DNA from 2 places in the Streptomyces sp. NBC_00328 genome. Region 2 is predicted to be linked to the other one. Evidence: riboswitches for the same ligand, from Rfam matches in the RefSeq annotation. Region 2 holds a riboswitch; the other holds the start of a gene.
The links. A riboswitch is a leader RNA that binds a small molecule or an ion and turns the genes downstream of it on or off. The one in region 2 is predicted to bind thiamine pyrophosphate.

Region 1: it holds a riboswitch for thiamine pyrophosphate, as region 2 does, so the genes downstream of both, thiO (glycine oxidase ThiO) here and OG485_RS04880 (purine-cytosine permease family protein) in region 2, are expected to answer to the same signal.

The regions. Positions count from the first base shown of each region.
Region 1 covers NZ_CP108013.1:3,136,303-3,139,701, forward strand. The annotation lists gene OG485_RS13740 (Rv2175c family DNA-binding protein) at 5-376, opposite strand; gene OG485_RS13745 (NAD(P)/FAD-dependent oxidoreductase) at 440-1,678, opposite strand; gene OG485_RS13750 (hypothetical protein) at 1,711-2,088, opposite strand; TPP riboswitch at 2,139-2,251, shown strand; gene thiO (glycine oxidase ThiO) at 2,249-3,399, shown strand, end outside.
Region 2 covers NZ_CP108013.1:1,138,495-1,141,893, forward strand. The annotation lists gene OG485_RS04870 (phospholipase) at 1-326, opposite strand, end outside; gene OG485_RS04875 (alpha/beta fold hydrolase) at 458-1,291, opposite strand; TPP riboswitch at 1,636-1,730, shown strand; gene OG485_RS04880 (purine-cytosine permease family protein) at 1,722-3,122, shown strand; gene thiD (bifunctional hydroxymethylpyrimidine kinase/phosphomethylpyrimidine kinase) at 3,188-3,399, shown strand, end outside.

The DNA.
Region 1 (3,399 bases), 2.0 Mb from region 2:
CAGGTCAGACGGCGAGCGCCTGGGCGCGGCGCTTCACCTCCGTGCCGCGATTCTCGCTCAGAGCCTGTGCGGGGGTGCCGGGCAGGCTCGGGTCGGGGGTGAAGAGCCACTCGAGGGCCTCTTCGTCGGAGAAGCCGTCGTCCCTCAGGAGCGTCAGGGTGCCGGCCAGGCCCTTGACGACCTTCTGTTCGTCCGCGTCGATGAAATCGGCGGGGACGTGCAGCGCGCGGTTCTCACCACGGCGTACGGCGATCAGCTGGCCGTCCTTGACCAGCTGCCGGACGCGCGTCACCTCGACGCCGAACTGTTCGGCGATGTCGGGGAGGGTGAGCCAGGCGGGGACGAGAGCATCGATCTTTGCGTCAATCTCGGTCACGGGACAAGCCTGCCATCCCGGACCGGCAGTCGGAAGCCGAGGGCGCCCGACCTGGGTGCCGGATCAGACCGTGGCGCCCTTCAGCGGCCTCGACGCGTCCGCGAGCAGCTCCGGATCCATGGTGGCGCCCGCCTCGATCAGCCTGCGGCCCTGGGCGAGATCCCTCGGGCGGCCCACCGCCAGGAGGGCGACGAGCCGTGTCTCGCGCAGCCAGCACACCGACCAGGAGGCTCCCGAGGGGTCGCCGCGCCAGACCAGGGTGTCGGCGGGCGTGTGGTGGCCGGCGTACTGGACGAAGCGGCCGAACTGCTCGGACCAGAAGTACGGCACGGGGTCGTAGGCGGCCGGCGTCTGTCCGACGATGTTCAGGGCGACCGTGCGCGGGCCCTGGAGGGCGTTGTCCCAGTGGTGGACGAGGAGGCGTTCCTCGTAGCGTCCGGACGGGAAGGAGGCGCAGTCGCCGACCGCGTAGACGTCCTGCAGGGAGGTGCGCAGGTGGTCGTCGGCGACGATCTCGCGGTGGGCGCCGAGTTCGATGCCCGAGCCGGCGATCCAGGCCGTGGCGGGCCGCGCGCCGATCCCGACCACGACGGCGTCCGCGGGCACCCGGGAGCCGTCGTCCAGGACGACCGCCCCGGGCTCGACGCGCTCCACGCGCGCGCTGGTGCGCAGCGAGGCCCCGCTGTCCGCGTACCAGGCGGCCATCGGGGCGGCCACCTCGGCGGGCAGCGCCTCGGCCAGCGGCCGGTCGGCGGCCTCGACGACCGTGACCGCGCAGCCCGCCTCGCGCGCCGCCGTGGCGAACTCGGCGCCGATCCAGCCCGCTCCGACCACCACGATGTCGTGCTGCCGGGTGAGAACGGGACGCAGCCGGTCGGCGTCGTCCAGGGTGCGCAGCAGATGCACGCCGGGCACGCCTTCGGCGCCGGGGAGCCGGATCGGTTCGGCGCCGGTGGCGACGACCAGGACGTCGTACGGGACGGGCCCCGCGTCCGTGTCCAGTTCGTGGTCGCCGGGGCGCACACCGAGCGCCTCGCTGCCCAGTCTGAGGTCGATGTCCAGGGCCTCGAAGTCGATGTCGAAGGCGGAGCCCTCGGCCTTGCCGAGCAGGACGGCCTTGGACAGCGGGGGCCGGTCGTACGGCTGATGCGGCTCCGCGCCGATCAGCGTGACGGTGCCCGTGAAGCCCTGTTCGCGCAGGGCGACCGCGGTCTGCACCCCGGCCATGCCCGCGCCCGCCACGACGACCCGCCGGGCCGCGGGCCCCTGCGACGGTGACTGTGCCTGCGTCTGATCGCTCACCTGATCACCTTAGACACGTGACGATTCGTCAGTCAGCGGACGTGCTCGGTGACCTGTTCCACACGGCCGGTCGCGCGCGGCTCCTCCACCACGCTCGTCCCGGCGCCCGGCTGCGACTCCCACGTCCAGCTCTCCTCCAGCCGCAGGCGCCCGTCGGGCAGTTCCACGACGGCCGACACGCAGTGGCCGGACGCGGTGGTCCCGTCGCGCCTGAGCTGTACGTACCGGAAGTCGAGGCGGTCGCCCTCGCGGGTGCCGACGAGGTGTCCGCGGACGATGTCGCCGCCCGCGTAGTCGGCCCAGACCACGCCGTCCCGCTCGTGGTACGTGAACCGGGTGCCGGTGCCCACCTGGCCCGGGGCCTGGTCGGCGACGGGGGCGAGCACGAGGCCGTCGAGCGGTCGCGCCATGGTGGAGGCTCCCTTACTGAGACAGAGGGGGCGGGCTAGGGTGGCCAACGTAAAGCACTCGCGGGAGCCCGGACGCACCGGGCTGAGAGGGAGGCTGGGCGGCCTCCGACCGTACGAACCTGATCCGGGTCATGCCGGCGAAGGGAGGGGCTGGACGCCCATGCCGTCTGCACGTTCGTCGGACGTCCTCGTCGTCGGGGGCGGAATCATCGGTCTGGTGACGGCCTGGCGGGCCGCGCAGCGCGGGTTCACGACCGCGCTCGTGGACCCCGAGCCGGGCGGCGGGGCCGCGCAGGTCGCGGCCGGGATGCTGGCCGCCGTCACCGAGCTGCACTTCGGCGAGGAGACCCTGCTGGGCCTCAACCTCGCCTCGGCGCGCCGCTATCCGGACTTCGCCGCCGAGCTCACCGAGGCCACCGGCCAGGACCTCGGCTACCGCCGGAGCGGCACGCTGGCCGTCGCTCTGGACGCCGACGACCGCGCCCATCTGCGGGAACTGCACGCGCTGCAGGTCCGGTCGGGGCTGGAGTCCGAGTGGCTGAGCGGCCGTGAGTGCCGCCGCCTGGAGCCGATGCTCGCGCCCGGCGTGCGCGGGGGTCTGCGGGTCGACGGCGACCACCAGATCGACCCGAGGCGCCTCACGGCGGCCCTGGTCACGGCCTGCGAGCGGGCCGGGGTGGTCATGCACCGGACCTGGGCGGAGCGTCTGACCGTCGTACGGGAACGGGCCACCGGGGTCGTCACCGCGGACGGCACCGGGCTCGGCGCGGGTCAGGTGGTGCTCGCCGGGGGCAGCCTCAGCGGCCGCCTGGCGGGCGTCCCCGACGACGTCGTGCCGCCGGTGCGCCCCGTCAAGGGGCAGGTACTGCGGCTGACCGTGCCGGCGCGGTACGCGCCCTTCCTCCATCGCACCGTGCGGGCCGTGGTGCGCGGCAGCCACGTCTATCTGGTGCCGCGCGAGAACGGCGAGCTCGTGGTGGGCGCGACCAGCGAGGAGCTGGGCTGGGACACCACCGTGACGGCGGGCGGCGTGTACGAGCTGCTGCGCGACGCCCACGAGCTGGTCCCCGGGATCACCGAACTGCCGCTCACCGAGACCCGCGCGGGGCTGCGCCCCTGCTCGCCCGACAACGCGCCGCTGCTCGGCCCGAGCGCGCTGGACGGGCTGCTGCTGGCCACCGGGCACCACCGCAACGGTGTGCTCCTGACGCCCGTGACCGGAGACGTGCTGGCCCACGTCCTGACCACCGGCGAACTCCCCGCCGAAGCCCGCCCCTTCACCCCCCTGCGCTTCGGCGCCACGGCCCGCAC
Region 2 (3,399 bases):
TCCCAGGCCGCGTCGGCGCTCGTACAGGCCACGGTCCGGGCCTGGTCGCCCGAGCGGCCCAGGCAACTGCCCGCGCTGTCCGTGCTTTCGAGTACGGAGGCGGAACCGCTCCGGCGCAGGGTCCACTGCTGGCGGTCCTCGTTTCCCTTGGGGTTGTGCTGGACGACCGCGCCCGCGCTGTCGGCCGCGTTCAGTCCCGTGACGGCGCTCTGGACGAAGTAGGTGCCCGCGACGGGGACTTCGGCGGCGCCGGCGGGCGCGGGGACGGCGAAAACGGAGCCCAGTACAGCGGTGGCGGCGAGCAGGGAGCGTCGGCTCGGTCTCATGGCACGTGATCCCTTCCTGTGGGGAGCATGAGCATGCCATGCAGCGACACAGGGGCGGGCGATGGCGGTACGGATCGCGTCAGTGGGTATGACCCCGGGCCGATGGCTTTCCGCACACCCGCCGGGTGAGGTCAGCCGCCGCCGGCTCGCGTGCCGGGGTGCTCGATCCGCGTGACGAACGCGGCGATGTCGGCCACCACGCGTTCGGGCTGTTCCCAGTGGAGGCAGTGGCCGGTCTCCGGGTAGGCGAGAAATTCCGCGCCGTGCACCGCGTCCAGGATGGTCTGCTGGTCCTCTCGGGGCAGGAACTCGTCCTGTTCACCCCAGATGACGAGTGTGGGCACCAGGATGCCGCCGAGGGTCGCGCGGAGATCGGCGTCGAGGAGACCGCGGGCCGTGTCCTTCCAGACGTACGCGGGAAGCTTGAGATTCTCCTCCACCATGGTCTCGACGAACCCCCGGGCGATCGGGCGGTTCACCGTATCGGCCAGGAAGTCCTCGACGAACGCGCGGGGCACGGGATCGGCCAGATCCTCCATGGCGCCGGCCATCCTGGTCACCGCCTGCTTGTCCGCGAGGGTGCCGGGGACACCGAGCAGGACCAGGCCCGCGATGCGGTCGGGATGGCTGCCGGCGACGATCCGGGCCGGTACGCCGCCGCTGGACGCCCCGACCAGGACGGCCCGGGGGATGTCGACCGCGTTCAGGAAGTCCACCAGGTCGGCGGCGAAATCGTCCGGAGTGTAGCCCTCCGTGGGCCGACCGGCATCACCGTGCCCGCGCTGCGTGGGCGCGTATCCGTGCAGGGACGCGGGAAGGCGCCTCAGCAGCGGTTCGAAGGACCACCAGGAGTCGGCCAGACCGTGCACGAAGACGACCGGCGTACCACTGGGGTAGCCGGCTTCGGCGTACGGGAGCGCGAGACCTTCCCGCACCTGCGCGGACTTCAGGGAGATCACGGTCACGGCACTCTGCCTCCTTCCGCCCGGCCACCGGGTCCGGGAACCCGGGAGCGGAGAGCGGGCGGCGATCACTTCCGACAGTACCGAGGGGCGGCACGCGCCGCGCTGCGAACGGGCCCGCTCGCGCCGTTCGAATGAACCGGAGCGTGCGCGGGCGGGCGCTGGTCCGGTGAGTGAGCCCATGAGGGGACGCTTCCGAAGGGGACCTGGGGTCACGGCCCCGGAGGGCTCCCGGACGGTCCGGCCCGTGTCCGGTGGTGGCGCCGCCCGTACACAGGAGCTGAGCACGGGTTCTGCCCGGGGGACCCACTCCCGCTCGGTCCCCGGGAGCAGTTAGTGTGTCCGTCGTACCGGACACGGGGTGCCCCGTCCGAGGGCTGAGATCACACCCGTCGAACCTGAACCAGTTCATACTGGCGGAGGGATGTCTTCCATGCCATTGGCGCATGTTCCCGGCGGGCTGCCCGCCGACAGCCGGCCCGCCGTCTTCGACGGACGGATGCCCGCCGCACCCGGCGACCTGCGGGTGGAGGGGCACGGCATCGAGCCGGTTCCCGAGAGCAACCGGTACGGCGGGGCCGGGCGCCTGTTCACCGTGTGGTTCGCCCCGAACCTGACGATGACGGGCGTGTTCACCGGCACCATCGGGATCGCGCTGGGCCTGGACTTCGGCACCGCGCTCGCCGCGGTCGTCCTCGGAACCGTGATCGGCGCCCTGCCCACCGCCTACCTCAGCACCTGGGGCGGGCTCACCGGCACCGGCCAACTCCCGCTCGCACGGCTCGCGTTCGGCCGGGCGGTGGTACTGCCCGGGATGCTCCAGTGGCTGTCCTCGGTCGCTTGGGACGCGTTGATCGGCCTGTTCGGCGGGGATGCGCTGGCGCGGCTGTGCGGCTGGCCGTTCTGGCTCGGCGTACTGGTCATGATGGCCGCTCAGGGGGCCCTCGGCGTCCTCGGCTACGAAGCCATACACCGCCTGCAGATCGTCATGACGTTCGTGCTCGCCGTGGCCTTCGCGGTGATCGCCTGGCGGATGCTCGACGGGGTCCACCCCACGACGACCGGATCCGCGACGGGCGCCGACCGAGCCGGCGCGTTCGTGCTCACCAGCACCATCGCGCTGAGCCTCTCGCTGTCCTGGGCGCCGTACGCCGGTGACTTCAGCCGCTATCTGCCGCGTTCGACGTCCCGGCCGCGGATGTTCTGGTGCACCCTGCTCGGGCTCGTCGCATCCTTCGTCGCCGTGCAGGTCCTCGGGCTGTGGGGCGCGTCGGTGCTGACCGACCAGACGGCGGCGGGCGTGGACTCGCTGCTGGGCGGCGGCGCCGCGGGAGCGTTCGGGCTGCTGGCCGTGGCACTCGCCGCGGTGTGCAGCAACGCGATGAACGACTACAGCGGTTCGCTGGCCCTGCAGACCCTGGGTGTGCGGATGCCGCGCCCGTTGGCGGCCGCCCTGGCCGCCGCGCTCGGCTTCCCGCTGGTGCTGTGGATGCACGCCGCCGACACCACGGCCCGCTTCCAGAACGTGCTGTTGTTCGTGGGCTATTGGATCCCCGGGTTCGTCGCGATCGTCGTCGTCGACTGGATCGCCCGGGGGCGGGAACGTGGGGACGCCCCGGTCGACGTCGCCGTCGAGATGTCCCGTCCGCGCCCCGGATGGCCGTCGCTGGTGGCCTTCGTCGCGGCGTTCGGCGCGGCGGTGCCGTTCATGGACACGGGCCTGTACGTCGGTCCGGTGGCCGACGCGCTGCACGGCGCCGATCTCTCGTACTACGTGGCGTTCCTCGTCGCCCTCGCCCTCTACGCCCCGCTGCGGATGCGCCGCCGCGTCTGAGGGCCGCCCGTCGCTCCGCCGGTCCAGGGCTTCGGGCCCGCGGCCGTATCCGAGAGGAACACCTCATGACCGCCCCGCCCCGCGTCCTGACGATCGCCGGCTCCGATTCCGGCGGAGGCGCAGGAATCCAGGCCGACTTGAAGACCATGCTCGCGCTGGGCGCCCACGGGATGAGCGTGCTCACCGCTGTGACCGCGCAGAACTCCGTGGGTGTGCAGGGGGCTTGGGAGCTGCCCGAGGAGGCGGTACGCGCCCAGTACCGCAGTGTGGTCGACGA